DNA from 4 places in the Bradyrhizobium sp. SZCCHNR3119 genome. Region 4 is predicted to be linked to each of the others. Evidence: predicted binding sites of a transcription regulator. Region 4 holds the regulator's gene; each other region holds the start of a gene.

What was found. The regulator PhoB, encoded in region 4, activates phosphate uptake and scavenging genes when phosphate is short. The targets are predictions, from matches to a motif close to TGTCATNNANCTGTCAT.
Region 1: a site for PhoB is predicted at 2,101-2,117, ahead of QX034_RS13245 (alkaline phosphatase D family protein). Genes of this name have one in related genera too.
Region 2: a site for PhoB is predicted at 2,139-2,155, ahead of ugpB (sn-glycerol-3-phosphate ABC transporter substrate-binding protein UgpB). Genes of this name have one in related genera too.
Region 3: a site for PhoB is predicted at 1,171-1,187, ahead of phnF (phosphonate metabolism transcriptional regulator PhnF). Genes of this name have one in related genera too.

The regions. Positions count from the first base shown of each region.
Region 1 is NZ_JAUEUV010000001.1:2,838,989-2,842,741, forward strand. Features, by position in the region: gene QX034_RS13240 (response regulator) at 1-217, shown strand, start outside; gene QX034_RS13245 (alkaline phosphatase D family protein) at 460-2,034, opposite strand; gene QX034_RS13250 (TAXI family TRAP transporter solute-binding subunit) at 2,230-3,579, opposite strand.
Region 2 is NZ_JAUEUV010000001.1:2,802,574-2,806,326, reverse strand. Features, by position in the region: gene QX034_RS13090 (MarR family transcriptional regulator) at 1-77, opposite strand, end outside; gene QX034_RS13085 (organic hydroperoxide resistance protein) at 242-667, shown strand; gene QX034_RS13080 (CaiB/BaiF CoA-transferase family protein) at 815-2,017, shown strand; gene ugpB (sn-glycerol-3-phosphate ABC transporter substrate-binding protein UgpB) at 2,210-3,532, shown strand; gene ugpA (sn-glycerol-3-phosphate ABC transporter permease UgpA) at 3,688-3,753, shown strand, end outside.
Region 3 is NZ_JAUEUV010000001.1:907,810-911,562, reverse strand. Features, by position in the region: gene phnE (phosphonate ABC transporter, permease protein PhnE) at 1-403, shown strand, start outside; gene phnF (phosphonate metabolism transcriptional regulator PhnF) at 408-1,133, opposite strand; gene phnG (phosphonate C-P lyase system protein PhnG) at 1,267-1,719, shown strand; gene phnH (phosphonate C-P lyase system protein PhnH) at 1,723-2,331, shown strand; gene QX034_RS04255 (carbon-phosphorus lyase complex subunit PhnI) at 2,335-3,438, shown strand; gene QX034_RS04250 (alpha-D-ribose 1-methylphosphonate 5-phosphate C-P-lyase PhnJ) at 3,435-3,753, shown strand, end outside.
Region 4 is NZ_JAUEUV010000001.1:2,077,279-2,081,031, forward strand. Features, by position in the region: gene QX034_RS09835 (aspartate aminotransferase family protein) at 1-541, opposite strand, end outside; gene QX034_RS09840 (GcrA family cell cycle regulator) at 1,029-1,541, shown strand; gene phoB (phosphate regulon transcriptional regulator PhoB) at 1,808-2,512, opposite strand; gene phoU (phosphate signaling complex protein PhoU) at 2,528-3,244, opposite strand; gene pstB (phosphate ABC transporter ATP-binding protein PstB) at 3,350-3,753, opposite strand, start outside.

The sequences.
Region 1 (3,753 bases), 760 kb from region 4:
CGAGCAGCGCGCGCCGGATTTCGCGCTGCTCGATGTCGGACTGGTGCGCGGCAATAGCTTCGCCGTGGCTGAGCGGCTGGCTGCGCTGCAGATCCCGTTCGCCTTTGCGACCGGTTATGACGCCGACCGCGTGCCCGCGCAATTCTCCGACCGGCCGCGGCTGCAGAAGCCTTGCCCGACGGATGCACTGGAAGCGGCGCTGCGGCGGAAGACGTAGCGAGCGGAGCTGATCGCACCGCTACTAAATTCCCTTTCCCGGCAAGCGGCAGGGCAATCGCATATGACTGTAGCTTCGGGCCTCATGGTTCTCCCGGCGAAGCATCGTCCGGAGACGCGCGGCTTCGCCGCGCCCTCACCATGAGGGTCTGTCATTTTGCCGCAAAACAGGCCCTCGTCCTGAGGAGCTCGCCGGAGGCGAGCGTCTCGAAGGACGGCCGCGGGAGAAATCGTCGGCGGCACTCACTCCAGCTTCGGATCGAGCGTGGTCGACCACAGCGCGATGTCGGCGCGATCGCGCAAGGTGACCGTCATCTGTCCGGTGGCGCCTTCGATCTTGACGTGGCCGAAGAACTGCATGCCCGCCGACGGCGGCAGGTTCTGCTTGTCGAGGCCGGGCGCCTTGATGAAGCGCACCTCGGGGCCGAACGTGTTGTCGAGCTCGTTCGGTCCGAACGTGCCGGCATGCAGCGGCCCCGAGACGAACTCCCAGAACGGCTCGAAGTCCTGGAATTGCGCCTTGTCCGGATTGTAGTAATGCGCGGCGGCGTAGTGGACGTCGGCTGTCAGCCACACCGTGTTCTGGATCGGCGCCGTCTTGATGAAGCGGAGGATCTCGGCAATCTCGAGCTCGCGGCCGCGCGGCGGACCGTCACCTTGCGCGAACGCTTCAGAGCCGCGTTTGTTGGCGGCATCATCATAGACGATCAGGCTGAGCGGCATGTCGGAAGCGATCACCTTCCAGGTCGCGCGCGAGTTCAACAGTGCCCGCTTCAGCCAGCGCATCTGCTCGGGGCCGAGGAAATAGGCATCGGGACCGTATTCGGTCTGCTGATTCGGGTTGTTCGGACCGCGATAGGAGCGCTCGTCCAGCATGAACACGTCGAGATGCGGACCATAGGAGATGCTGCGATAGACGCGACCGGGCTCGACAATGCTTTCGCGCAGCGGATACATCTCGTGGAAGGCGCGCGCGGCGCGCGCCGCCAGCAGCTGGATGTTGCGCTCCTTGTAGGCGGCTGGAAGATCCTTCGAGGCCGACCAGTTGTTGGTGACCTCGTGATCGTCCCACTGCACGAAGATCGGCACCTCGGCATTGAAGGCGCGGACATTGTCGTCGAGGAAATTGTATTTGTGAGCGGCGCGGAATTCGTCGAGCGTCTCGGCGACCTTGGCCTTCTCCGGGATGGTGAGATTCTTCCAGAGCTTGCCGTCGGAAAGCTTCACCTCGGATGCGATCACGCCGTCGGCGTAGATGGTGTCGCCGGAGTGGATGAAGAAGTCCGGCCGGTGCTTTTTCATGGTCGAGAACGTGAACATGCCCCCGTCGTCCGGGTTGATGCCCCAGCCTTGCCCGGCGACGTCGCCGCCCCAGACGAAGCTGACATCGCGCTTGTCCGAGGGCGCGGTACGGAAGCGGCCGACGACCGGCTCGCTCTCGATGTCGGGATGCGACAAGTCGCGGAATTTGACGCGGTAGAAGATATCCTGGCCGCCGGGCAGGTTCTCGACCAGCATCTTGGCCGTGTAGTCACTTTCCGGCAGCGCTGCGATCGGCGGCAGCGCGCGGGCGTCCTTGAACGTGTCTGATGTGGCGACCTCGACCAGCATCTGCGCGGGTCGGTCGGCGCGCGACCAGATCACGCCGCCGTCGCTGCTCACATCGCCGGACTGCACACCGTGAGTGATCTGCGGCCGGTCGGCGGCGCGGCTGAGGTAAGGCATGGCCAGCGTGCTGACGCCGGCTGCGGCCGCGGTGGACAGGAAGCGGCGGCGGGAGAGCGCATGGAAAGCGCGGCGTGGGATTCGGATCGTCATGAATATCTCCTCCGGGGCGGCGGCGAGTCGCGCCCGAATGTACGACCGAAGAGCTAGGAAAATTCGATGACAGCGCGATTACGCGAAGGCGCCACAGGGGAGGATTTTGCGAGCCGTTCCGATGTCGGTCCACGAAGCTGACGTCGGCTGGCGGTGAAGCGCCAGCGTTGCATCGCGGCTGGACTTGCCTTGGTATCAGGTGCCGGTCGCGCGCAATTGGGGACCGTTGCCGGTGCCGGCGCGCGGCGGGGTCTGCGGCATGCTCATCAGGATCAGCTTGCGGTCGGCGACCGCATTGTGGAACTGCTCGAGCGCGATGTTGAAGGCGGTGAGCGCGGCGTGCTCGATCGCGCCATCCTCGAAACAGGCAAGCGTGTTGCGCAGGATGTCGTCGGCTTCGCTCTGCATGTTGTCGAGCTCTTCGGGGGAATCGCTCTTGCGCGCGATCGTGATCATTTCGAGCAGCCGGTCACGCATCGAACTGTTGATGAACCGCTCGTCCTTCTTCAGATAGCCGGCGAACCAGGCACCGATCGAGCCCATCGCCGAGAGCGCCATCAGGCTCCACCAGATGTAATCGCTGTAGCGGTCGAGGAAGGTCTTCTCCTCGCCGTCGACAAAGGCGGCCGCTCCCGGATGCACTGGGATCGCGGCGTCCTTGTCGGTGTCGGGGGTCTCGATCTTCGCAGCCAACGGGAATTCCGACATCAGCTGCTGGCGCACCGAAAACAGCTGGCGGGCGAAGGCGGAGACGGTCGATTCCGCCAAGCCTTTGCGCGCCACGATGTGGTGGTTGAAGCTGATCGTCTTCACCTCGTCCTCGGGCCGGTCGGGCGAGCCGCCGAAGGCGCCGGCCGGGATGTCGGCCGCTTCATATTCCGGATGATTCTGCGCGATCGCTTCCGCAGAATCGATCGCAAGGAAGGTCGGTGTGCCGCCATCCTTGGTGGAGGCTGCGATCGCCTCCGTCGTGATCTTGCTGTTGACAGGTCCCGCAGCCAGCCAGACGTCGGCTTTCTGACTGCGCACCGCGTCGATGGCCTCGGTGATCGGGAATTGCAGGATATCGACCTTGCCGGGATCGACGCCATATTGCTGCAGGATCACCTTGAGCAGATTGACGTTGGCCGGAGTGCGGCCGATGACGCCGATCTTGCGGCCGGCGAGCTGCGAAATCTTGGTGATCTTCGCGCCCTTCCTCCGGCCCTTGGCCGGCGGCACCCATAGCACCGCGACGTTCTTGCGCAGCGTTGCCACGGCCTGCGCGTTCTTCGGAACGTTGAGGTCGCCGCGGATGATGGCGAGATCGACCTTGCCTTCGGCGAGCGCCTGCGCGCTTTCGGCGGCGCCCTCGGTCTGCACCGGACGCAAGCGGACATAGCCGTGATTTTGCGAAAACGCCTGGGTCAGCGCCTGCACCACCCTGAGATCGTCGCTGTTGGGAGGACCGACGGCGATCTTCAGCGGCACCGGGCGCATCGCAAAGTAATAGCCGCCGATAAGCGCGCCGACGATCGCCAGGATTCCGGCGACGACGATGAACACGACGGGGCGGACCGGCGAGCGCGGTTTTGTCGGGATCTGAGCTTCCACCAGGTCCAATCCTCCCATGATCGCGCTGGCGACAGTCGCCGATGGGTCTGGTTCCGAGCCGCTAGGCCAAACTTGTAGCAAATATCTTGCCTGAAGAGGGTTACATCTGCGTCATGGTTACCGAGA
Region 2 (3,753 bases), 730 kb from region 4:
TGCGCCGTCGAATACACGGCGAAACAAAGCTGGTTGGCGAGCAGAAGCGGCGCGTCGGCCGCGGCCTTTCTGGGCATGGTGACCTCGGAAGCTCGGATCGTGACCCCATCTTGGGTCGGCCGGGCATGCCGATCAACGACCCGCGCTACGATCACGAAATTTCTATCGACCAATTATATTGTGCACAATATAATTGTATGCAATATTGTGTCCATCGAAATTCATGACGGGAGACCCGACCATGTCCGTGAACGTGCTCTACAAGACCAGCGCCAAGGCCACCGGCGGCCGCGACGGTGAAGCACAGACCCTCGACGGCTCGCTGAGCGTCAAGCTGGCCACCCCGAAGGAACTCGGTGGCGCCGGCGGTGCCGGCAACAATCCCGAGCAGCTGTTCGCCGCCGGCTATGCGGCCTGCTTCATCGGCGCGATGAAGTTCGTGGCCTCGCAGGGCGGCCCCAAGGTGCCGGCCGACACCTCGGTCACCTCCACGGTCGGCATCGGACCGCGTTCGGAGGGCGGCTTCGGCATCACGGTCGAGCTTGCGGTCTCGCTCCCCGGCCTCGCCAAGGCCGACGCAGAAGCCTTGGTCGAGAAGGCGCACCAGGTATGTCCCTACTCCAACGCCACCCGCGGCAATGTCGACGTCAAGCTGAGCGTCGTCTGACCGGCGCGATTCCACGACACGGCAGGAGATCGCAGGTCGCAGTCTCCTGCCCCTTTTGTGCATGGGCACGGTGCGCCCTCGGATTTGCGCCGGTGCGCCGCCAGTGCTTTATGACCGCGAGTTGACACCAACCTCGCGAATCCCTCGATGACCCCACAATTCGTCCCCGGCGCGATGACCGGCCTGCGCGTGATCGATCTCACGCGCGTGCTCGGCGGACCCTATTGCACCCAGATCCTCGCCGACCACGGCGCCGACGTGATCAAGGTCGAACCGCCCGCCGGCGACGAGGTGCGCGACTGGGGCCCGCCCTTCCATGACGAGGACGCGGCCTATTTCGTCGGCATCAACCGCAACAAGCGCTCGATCGGCCTCGACCTCGCCGCCGAAGGCGGCCGCGCGGTGCTGATGAAGATGCTCGAAACGGCCGACGTGCTGATCGAAAACTTCAAGCCGGGCACGCTGGAAAAATGGGGCATCGGCAGCGATGCCCTGCGCGAGAAATTCCCCCAGCTGGTGCATTGCCGGATCTGCGGCTTCGGTGCCGATGGCCCCCGCGGCGGCAATCCCGGCTACGACGCGATCATCCAGGCCATGACCGGCATGATCGCAGCGACCGGCTCGCCCGAAAGCGGGCCGATGCGGATCGGCGTGCCGCTGGTCGACATCACCACCGGGCTCTATGCCGCGATCGGCATCCTGATGGCGCTGTCGGAGCGGCACCGCTCCGGCCTCGGGCAATTCCTCGAAGTCACGCTGTACGAGACCGGACTCGCCATCATGCATCCGCATACGGCGAACTACTTCATGCACGGCAAGCCGCCATCACTGACGGGCAACGAACATCCGAACCTCGTGCCTTACGCGATCTTCCCGACCAAGACCGACGACATCTTCATCGGCGTCGGCAATGACGGCACGTTCCGTAAGCTCTGCAAGGAGATCGGCCGGCCGGAGCTCGGCACCGATCCACGCTTTGCCCGCAACCGCGACCGCGTCGCAAACCGCGCGGCGCTACGGACAGAACTCGCCGCGGTCTTCAGCCAGTTCGAGGCCGAACCTCTCTGCGACCGGCTGCTCGGAGCCGGCCTGCCGGCAGGTCCGGTGCAGAAGATCGACCAGGCCCTGACCAACGCACATACGCTGCATCGCGGCGATGTCATCGAGAAGGACTGGTACAAGGGTGTTGCCTCACCGATCCGGCTCGGCCGCACCAAGCCGAGCCTGCGCTCGACCCCGCCGAAGTTCAGCCAGCACGCAGGCGAGGTGCTGGGCGAGTTCGGCTATTCGGACGAAGCCATCAAGGCCCTGGTCGACAGCGGCGCTGTCTGCATCGAACGCAAGCGCTGAACGCGAGCCGCCGGTTCAGCTCCACGTGGGCGGGCGGCCGCAACAAATGTAGGGGGAGTTCGCGCGCTTTACCGGCGCGGTGGGGCGTGCTTTCCCCAGCAACTGCGGCCGTCTATACATCTTTCATTGAACCGTCATCCGCCGCTGCTAACGGCCACGAACGTTGATGACGCCCCATGGGAGGTACTTTTGATGTCAGTTCGACAATTTAGCGCCGCGACTTCGGTCCTGGCCATGATGGCCTTTGCCGCCGCCTCGCCCGCGCATGCGGTGACCGAGATCCAGTGGTGGCACGCCATGACCGGCCCGAACAATGACGTCGTGAACAAGCTCGCCAGCGACTTCAACGCCTCGCAGAGCGACTACAAGATCGTTCCGAGCTTCAAGGGCAGCTACGCCGACACGCTGAACGCCGGCATCGCCGCGTTCCGCGCCGGCAACGCGCCGGGCATCATGCAGGTATTCGAGGTCGGCACCGCGACCATGATGGCTGCCAAGGGCGCCATCAAGCCGGTGTCCGAACTGATGAAGGAGGAGGGCGAACCGTTCGACCCGAATTCCTATCTGCCGGCGATCACCGGTTATTATTCGACCTCGAAGGGGGACATGCTGTCGTTCCCCTTCAACTCGTCGAGCATGGTGATGTGGGTCAATCTCGACGCATTGAAGAAGGCCGGCATCGATGCTCCTCCGAAGACTTGGCCGGACGTCTTCGAAGACGCCAAGAAGCTGCATGCAGCCGGCAATCCGACCTGCGGTTTCTCCACGGGCTGGGTGACTTGGGCGCTGATCGAACAGTTCAACGCCTGGCACAACCTGCCGATCGGCACCAAGGCCAACGGGCTTGACGGCTTCGACACCGTGCTCGAGTTCAACTCGCCGCTGGAAACCAAGCTGCTCGAGAACCTGGTCGAGCTGCAGAAGGACAAGAGCTTCGACTATTCCGGTCGCACCAACACCGGCGAAGGCCGCTTCACCTCGGGCGAATGCGCGATGTTCATGACGTCGTCGGCGTTCTATCCGAACGTGAAGGCGAACGCCAAGTTCAACTACACGGCGGTCGCGATGCCGTATTTCCCGGAAGCGAAGGGCGCACCGCAGAACTCGATCATCGGCGGCGCTTCGCTGTGGGTGATGGGCGGCAAGTCGAAGGAAGAGTACAAGGGCATCGCCAAGTTCTTCACCTTCCTGTCCGACACCGACCGTCAGGCCAACCTGCACCAGGTCTCCGGCTATCTGCCGATCACCAAGGCGGCATATGAGAAGACCAAGGTCTCCGGCTTCTATGAGAAGAATCCGATCCTGGAAGTGCCGCTCAAGGAGCTGACCAACAAGGCGCCGACCGAGAATTCGCGCGGCCTGCGCTTCGGCGGCATGGTGCAGATGCGAGACGTCTGGTCGGAGGAAATCGAGGCGGCGCTTGCCGGCAAGAAGTCCGCCAAGGACGCGCTCGATACCGCCGTCTCCCGCGGCAACCAGATGCTGCGGCAGTTCGAACGCACCGCAACGAAATAGTCATAGCCAACGCCGCGGCGGCTCGGGCTCCTAAGTCCCCGGCTCGCCGCGGCTCCTCATTCGCGCTAAACGTCTTTGCGCAGCTCTCAGGCTGCGAAGGCCGCACTTTCCGTAGCTGGGGATGAGCCGGTACCCACCGGCCATAGATAGGGATCATGGAAAACCGCGCGATCTTCTCGGGAAAAGCACTCCCCATTCTGCTGGTCCTGCCGCAGCTCGCG
Region 3 (3,753 bases), 1.2 Mb from region 4:
CGGGCCGTTTGCCGGCGTGCTTGCCATCGCAGTCTCCGACTTCGGCGCGCTCGGCAAGCTGTTCTCGGAGGCGATCGAGGCGGCGGACCGGAAACAGGTGGAGGGCATTCGCGCGGCCGGCGGTAGCGCGTTGCACGAGGTTCGCTTCGGTCTGATACCGCAAGTGCTGCCCGTGATTGCGGGGCAGGTGCTCTATTTCATCGAATCCAACACCCGCTCGGCAACGATCATCGGCATCGTCGGCGCCGGCGGCATCGGTTTGCAGCTTGCGGAGCAGATCCGCGTGCTGGAATGGCAGAAGGTTTCGTTCCTGATTTTGATGATCCTGGTGGCGGTCGCCGCAATCGACTGGATCTCAGGTAAGCTGCGCTTCGCCATCATCGGACGGCGCGCGATCGCGTAGATGGTCAGCTCGCGATCTCGAAGGTGACGCGTTCGGCGGCAAACCTCGAGCGCTTGGTGATCAGCGGCGTGCCGTCCGCGTCAATATCGGTGCTATCGACGACCAACACAGGACGCCCCAACGCGAGGTCAAGCCGTGCCGCGTCGCTGGCCTCAGCGATGGCGGCGGTGATCCGCGTCGAACCGCGGCGATAGTCGCGGATATCGTAATGGGCGAGCAGGGCAGTCATCGAGCGGGTCGAGGCGAATATCCGGGCTGCATCGGGAAAGCGTTCCGCCGACAGCCAGGAGGTGCTGAGGCAGATCGGGATCTTGTCAGCCAAACGCAGCGCCTCGATTCGCACCAAGGGCGCGCCGGTCCTGAGCTTGAGCTCGCGCGCGAGTTCGCGTGAGGCTGGCTCCTGCGAGGCTGCGATCAACTGGCCGCGCGGCTCGCGGCCTCCGGCGCCGACGTTCTCCGAGAAGCGCGTGCGCGAGCTGAGCGGGTAGGCGAGGCGCGGAGCCTCGACATAGGTGCCGCTGCCACGCGCCGCCCGCACCAGGCCGCGTTCGGCCAAGGCTGCGAGCGCTCGCCGCACGGTGTGGCGGTTCACCCGATAGATCTCCGCGATCTCGGTTTCGCCGGGCAGCCGCGTGCCGGCGGCAAAGCGCCCTTCGGCGATATCGCGTTCGATCCCGTCCGCCACCTGGCGCCACAGGGCCACCCCGGAAACTGCATCCTGCATGCTCATCGCTGGGTTCCGCCGGAGGTCGTGAAAATCACAGGCATGTCATGAAACGGTCATTGCCGGCCGTTATCAAGTTGTCTACTATCATAGACAACTTAGATCCGGCAAGGCCGAGAAGACCAAGACTGATAAGACGATGAGCGCAGAGGCGATGAAGGACAGACGCAAAGCCGCGATGCGGGTACTGGCGCACGTGCCGGCAGCTGAGATTGCCGAGCGCCTGCAGCCGATCGCACTGCCGCCGCATGCGGAGCTGCGCACGCCTGAGAGCGGGCTGGTGATGGTGCGTGGCCGTGCCGGCGGCGATGGTGCGCCCTTCAATCTCGGCGAAGCTACGGTGTCGCGCGCGGCGGTACGCCTTGCCAGCGGCGAAGTCGGGTTCGGCTACGTGCTCGGGCGCGACGGTAAGAAGGCGCGCCTGGTCGCACTGTGCGATGCGCTGATCCAAGCGGACGCCTATGCCGACGCTGTCGAAACCCAGGTGGTCGCACCGTTGCGCGAACGCGTGCGCGCAGAGCGGCAGCAGAGCGCACGCGAAGCGGCGGCGACGAAGGTCGAGTTCTACACGATGGTGCGCGGCGAGGGTTGAATGATGGGCATGGTCTCAGATCTTCCGGCGGGCTTTGCCGATCCGGTCATCGCGGCGCAGTCGACCTTCCGTGCCGTTATGGAGGCGATGGCCCGGCCGGGCAGCATTCAGCGCGTCACCGTCGACGTCGGCGTGCCGACCGGCCTGACGCGCGCCGCTGCTGCGATCGCCCTGACCTTGTTCGATCATGACACGCCGGTCTGGCTCGATCCGAAATTGGCGGCGGCGCCTGATATTGCGGCTTGGCTCAAATTCCACGCCGGAGCGCCGGTTGTTGCCGCAGTCGCGAATGCCGCTTTTGCGCTGGTCACGGACGGCGCATCGCTACCCGGCTTTGAGTCGTTTGCACTCGGTAGCGGGGAATATCCGGATCGCTCGACGACGCTGGTCCTGCAGGCCGAGAATTTGGGCGAGGGGCGTCATTACACGTTGCGCGGTCCCGGCATCGACGGCACGGCAAGGCTGCGTGCCAAGATCGAGCCGGAGGATTTGTTCGATCGGCTTGCGATCAACGAAACACTGTTTCCGCGCGGTATCGATGTCGTGCTGGTCCATGATGATAGCATGGTGGTGATCCCACGTACGACGCGGCTGGTCGCGGCGGGAGGTTAATGCATGTATGTGGCGGTCAAAGGCGGCGAACGCGCCATCGAGAACGCGCACCGGCTGCTCGCGCATGAGCGGCGTGGCGATCGCGACGTTCCGGAGATCTCGTTGGCGCAGATCGCCGAACAGCTGGGGCTGGCGGTCGACCGGGTCATGGGCGAGGGCTCGCTTTACGACCGGGAGCTTGCAGCGCTTGCCATCAAGCAGGCGCGCGGCGACCTGATCGAGGCGATCTTCCTGGTGCGGGCCTTTCGTGCAACCTTGCCTCGATTCGGCGCGACCGAGCCGGTCGACACCGCCGCGATGCGGGTGCAGCGGCGCGTATCCTCGACCTTCAAAGATATTCCAGGGGGGCAGGTGCTTGGACCGACCTTCGATTACACGCATCGTTTGCTCGATCCGCAGCTGGCGCAAGGTTTCGAGCCGGATCCGCCGGCGCTGGCGGAAGCGCCCGATGTGCCCACTCCGCGCGTGACCGATATTCTCGGGCGCGACGGACTGATCGAGGCGTCACCCCGGGGGCAAGCCGATGCAGCGGTCGGTGACCTCACGCGTGAGCCGCTCAGTTTCCCGGCCGAGCGCGATCTCCGCTTGCAGAATCTCGCGCGCGGCGATGAGGGGTTCTTGCTGGCACTGGGTTATTCGACCCAGCGCGGCTATGGCCGCAACCATCCGTTCGCCGGGGAGATTCGCTTCGGCGAGGTCGAGGTGGAGCTCTTTGCCGAAGAGGTCGGCTTCGCGGTGCCGCTCGGCTCGCTCGAACTCACCGAATGTCAGATGGTCAACCAGTTCAAGGGGTCGGCGACCGAGGCGCCGTGCTTTACCCGCGGCTATGGGCTTGCTTTCGGGCAGAGCGAGCGGAAGACGATGTCGATGGCACTGGTCGATCGTGCTCTGAGGGCGCGCGAACTCGGTGAGGACGTCGTTGCGCCGGCGCAGGACGAGGAGTTCGTGATGTCGCATTCTGACAATGTGCAGGCGACCGGTTTCGTCGAACATCTGAAGCTGCCGCATTACGTCGACTTCCAGTCCGAGCTCGGACTCTTGCGCAAGCTGCGCAAGGAGTTCGAGGAGGCGAACGCAGCGTCGTCTTTGAAGGAGGCCGCTGAATGAACGCGCCGACTTATAATTTCGCCTATCTGGACGAACAGACCAAGCGGATGATCCGTCGTGCGATCCTGAAGGCGATCGCCATTCCCGGCTATCAGGTGCCGTTCGCGAGCCGCGAAATGCCGATGCCCTATGGTTGGGGCACCGGCGGCGTGCAGGTCACGGCCTCCATTCTCGGCCCCGATGACGTGCTCAAGGTGATCGACCAGGGATCGGACGACACCACCAATGCGATCTCGATCCGAAAATTCTTTGCCAAGACCGCGGGTGTCGGCACCACGACCTCGACCGAGGCCGCGACGGTGATCCAGACCCGGC
Region 4 (3,753 bases):
TGCCCGCGGTGTGCGGGCCGATCGCCTTCTTCACCGCTTCGAGATCGCCGAGCGGGACTTGGTCGAAACCATCCATCGGCGGGCCGAAGCCGTCGAGATATTTGGCCGAGCCGGTGGCCGCGAGCGTCGCCAGCGTGCGGCCGTGGAACGCGCCCTCGAACGTAACGATGCGGTAACGTTCCGGATGCCCCTTGGCGGCGTGATGCTTGCGCGTGATCTTGATCGCGCATTCCATCGCTTCGGCGCCGGAATTGGCGAAGAACACGTAGTCGGCGAAGCTCTGCTCGCACAGCCGCGCCGCAAGCCGCTCGCCGTCCGGGCTCTTGAACAGGTTCGACATGTGCCAGAGCTTGGTCGCCTGCTCCTGCAGCGCCTTCACCAAATGCGGATGCGCGTGACCCAGCGCATTCACGGCGACGCCGGAGGTGAAGTCGAGATAGCGCTCGCCATTGGTCGCGATCAGCCAGGCGCCCTCGCCGCGCTCGAAGGCGAGATCGATCCGGGCAAATACGGGGAGCAGATGCGACGCGACGTCCGTCATGGCTGATCACTTGAGCTGACGGGCCGGTCAAGACGCGCACGAGGAGGCGCAAAGCAGCGCCATCGCGCACCCGGGACCCGGCCCTGGAAAACAAAATGTGCCGCCTTTTCAAGGCGGCACGGACAACTATTGTATGCGCAGGACGTTCGCTGTCAACACGCGTGAGCCAGCCGCCTCAGCGCGGAACAGGTGGGGTTTCCGGTCGATGACAGTGCTAAGCGTTCCCGGTCCACATCGACGGAAGGTGTGGACGGTGGCCCCCGACTCTTGCGCGGGAGTCACGGCATATTGTAGCGTTTTTCGCATCGAGTACGACATCTCGTGCAGCAGGTCTGATCCTTAAGAGTTCGGTGGTTCGGCGTACACGTCCGGGCGCGCATCTCGCGCCCGGCGAGGGCTAAGGGATTCTGCGAGCAGGGATTTTCGTGAGTTTGGCACCGCAGCGCTGTCCCGAAACTGGCCAGCGAAACGCGAAGGGAAAGGTGCGATGACGGTATTGACCTGGTCGGACGATCGCGTCGAGCAGTTGAAAAAGCTCTGGGAGGCCGGACTGTCGGCCAGCCAGATCGCAGCGGAGCTCGGAAATGTGACGCGCAACGCCGTGATCGGCAAGGTCCACAGGCTCGGCCTCTCCGGTCGCGCCAAGAGCCCTGCCGCCGCCGCTCCGCGTCAGCGCAAGGCGCGCCCCGCTCAGCCGATGATGCGGGTGGCCCGCCCGGTGGCGCGCGGCAATACCGCGCTCGCCCAGGTGTTCGAGGTCGAGACGGAGCCCGATCCGATCACCTTCGACAATGTGGTGCCGATGAACCAGCGGCTGTCGCTGCTCGAGCTCCGCGAAGGCACCTGCCACTGGCCGGTCGGCGATCCCGCCAGCGCGGACTTCTTCTTCTGCGGCGGCAAGGCGCTGAACGGCCTGCCCTATTGCGCGCAGCATTCGCGCATCGCCTATCAGCCCGCGGCCGATCGCCGTCGTCACCCCGGCAAGAGCCCGGCACGCTGATCTGTTGCGCATCTTGGACGCGCTGTTAGCTCAGCCATCAGCTGTCGTCCCCGCGAACGCGGGGACCCATAACCACCGGCGGGCGTGGTTATGATGGATGTTAGCTACAGCTGCAGCTCTATCATCAGCATTTGCGGTTATGGGTACCGGCGTTCGCCGGGATGACGGCGGCGCACGTTGCAAGCGCGCTTGTCATGACAAAAAAGGCGGAGCCGAAGCTCCGCCTTTGATCGGGCGCTGTTTGTCGCCGCGCGATCGCCCTCAGCTCACGATTCCGCCTTCGCAAAGCGGTCGTCGAGCGCATAGCCCGCGCCACGCACGGTGCGGATCGGATCCTGTTCGCGTCCCGGATTGAGCAGCTTGCGCAAGCGTCCGATGTGCACGTCCACCGTACGCTCGTCGATGTAGATGTCGCGGCCCCAGACGCTGTCGAGCAGCTGCTCGCGGCTGAACACGCGGCCCGGATGTTCCAGGAAGAACTCAAGCAGCCGATATTCGGTCGGCCCGAGATCGATCGGCCGGCCGGAGCGGGCGACGCGGCGCTTCTCGCGATCGAGCTCGATGTCGCCATAGGCGAGCACGGTGGCGAGCCGCTCGGGGCTCGCGCGGCGGAGCAGACCCTTCACGCGGGCCAACAGCTCGGGCACCGAGAACGGCTTGACGATGTAATCGTCCGCCCCGGTGGCGAGCCCGCGGACCCGCTCGCTCTCCTCGCCGCGCGCCGTCAGCATGATGATCGGCAGCTGCTTGGTCTCGGGCCGGGCGCGCAGGCGCCGGCACAGCTCGATGCCGGACAGGCCCGGCAGCATCCAGTCCAGCACCACGAGATCGGGCACCCGTTCCTTCAGTCGCGTGTCGGCGTCGTCGCCGCGCGCAACCGTCTCGACCTCGTAACCTTCGGTCTCGAGATTGTAGCGCAGCAGCGTCGTCAGCGCTTCCTCGTCTTCCACAACCAGAATGCGCGCACTCATCGCTCAGCTTCTCTCTCAGTTTCCGGGGGCGGTGGCCGCGAAGGACGTCATGTCGCCCTTCGGACGCTTGTCGATCATCGGCTGGCCTTCGATCATGTAGAACACGGTTTCCGCGATGTTGGTCGCATGATCGCCGATCCGTTCGATGTTCTTGGCGCAGAACATCAGGTGAATGCAGAACGAGATGTTGCGGGGATCTTCCATCATGTAGGTGAGCAGCTCGCGGAACAGCGAGGTGCAGATGGCGTCGACCTCCTCGTCGCCCTTCCACACCGTCATCGCCGCCGGCAGATCGTGGGCGGCATAGGCGTCGAGCACCGACTTGACCTGCGACTGCACCAGGTCGGTCATGTGCTCCAAACCGCGGATCAGCTTCAAGGGATGGAAATCGCTCTCCAGCGCGGCGACGCGCTTGCCGATGTTCTTGGCGAGGTCGCCGATCCGCTCGAGGTCGGTCGCAACCCGCATCGCGCCGACGATCTCGCGCAGGTCCACCGCCATCGGCTGCCGGCGGGCGATGGTGAGCACCGCGCGCTCCTCGATCAGCCGCTGCAGACTGTCGATCTCGGCGTCCGTCTGGATCACCCGCTCGCCGAGCGCGACGTCGCGCCGCACCAGCGCGTCGACGGAATCCACGATCAGCCGCTCGGCCAAGCCGCCCATCTCCGCGACCAGCCGCGTCAGCTCCTGCAGGTCACTGTCAAACGCCTTGACGGTATGTTCACTGGCCATGTCTGTCTCCTCGGCAATGCCGTCGTAGTCCGGCGCGTCAATTCGGGTCTCGCTGCCTCAGCCAACTGCCCCTTGCCGACCGATGCAAGGGGTCCGTTTCCGGCATCAGCCGAAGCGGCCGGTGATGTAGTCCTGGGTCCGCCGATCGCTCGGCGAGGTGAAGATCTTGCTGGTATCGTCGAACTCGATCAGCTCGCCGAGATACATGAAGGCGGTCTTGTCGGAGACGCGGGCCGCCTGCTGCATGTTGTGGGTCACGATCGCGATCGTGTAGTTGTCCGACAGCTCCTGGATCAACTCCTCGACCTTGGCGGTCGAGATCGGATCGAGCGCCGAGCACGGCTCGTCGAACAGGATCACCTCGGGACGCACCGCAACGGTGCGGGCAATACAGAGACGCTGTTGCTGGCCGCCGGAAAGGCTCAGGCCCGAGGCGTTGAGCTTGTCCTTGACCTCGTTCCACAGCGCGCCGCCGCGCAACGCCTTCTCGACCCGGTCATCCATCTCGG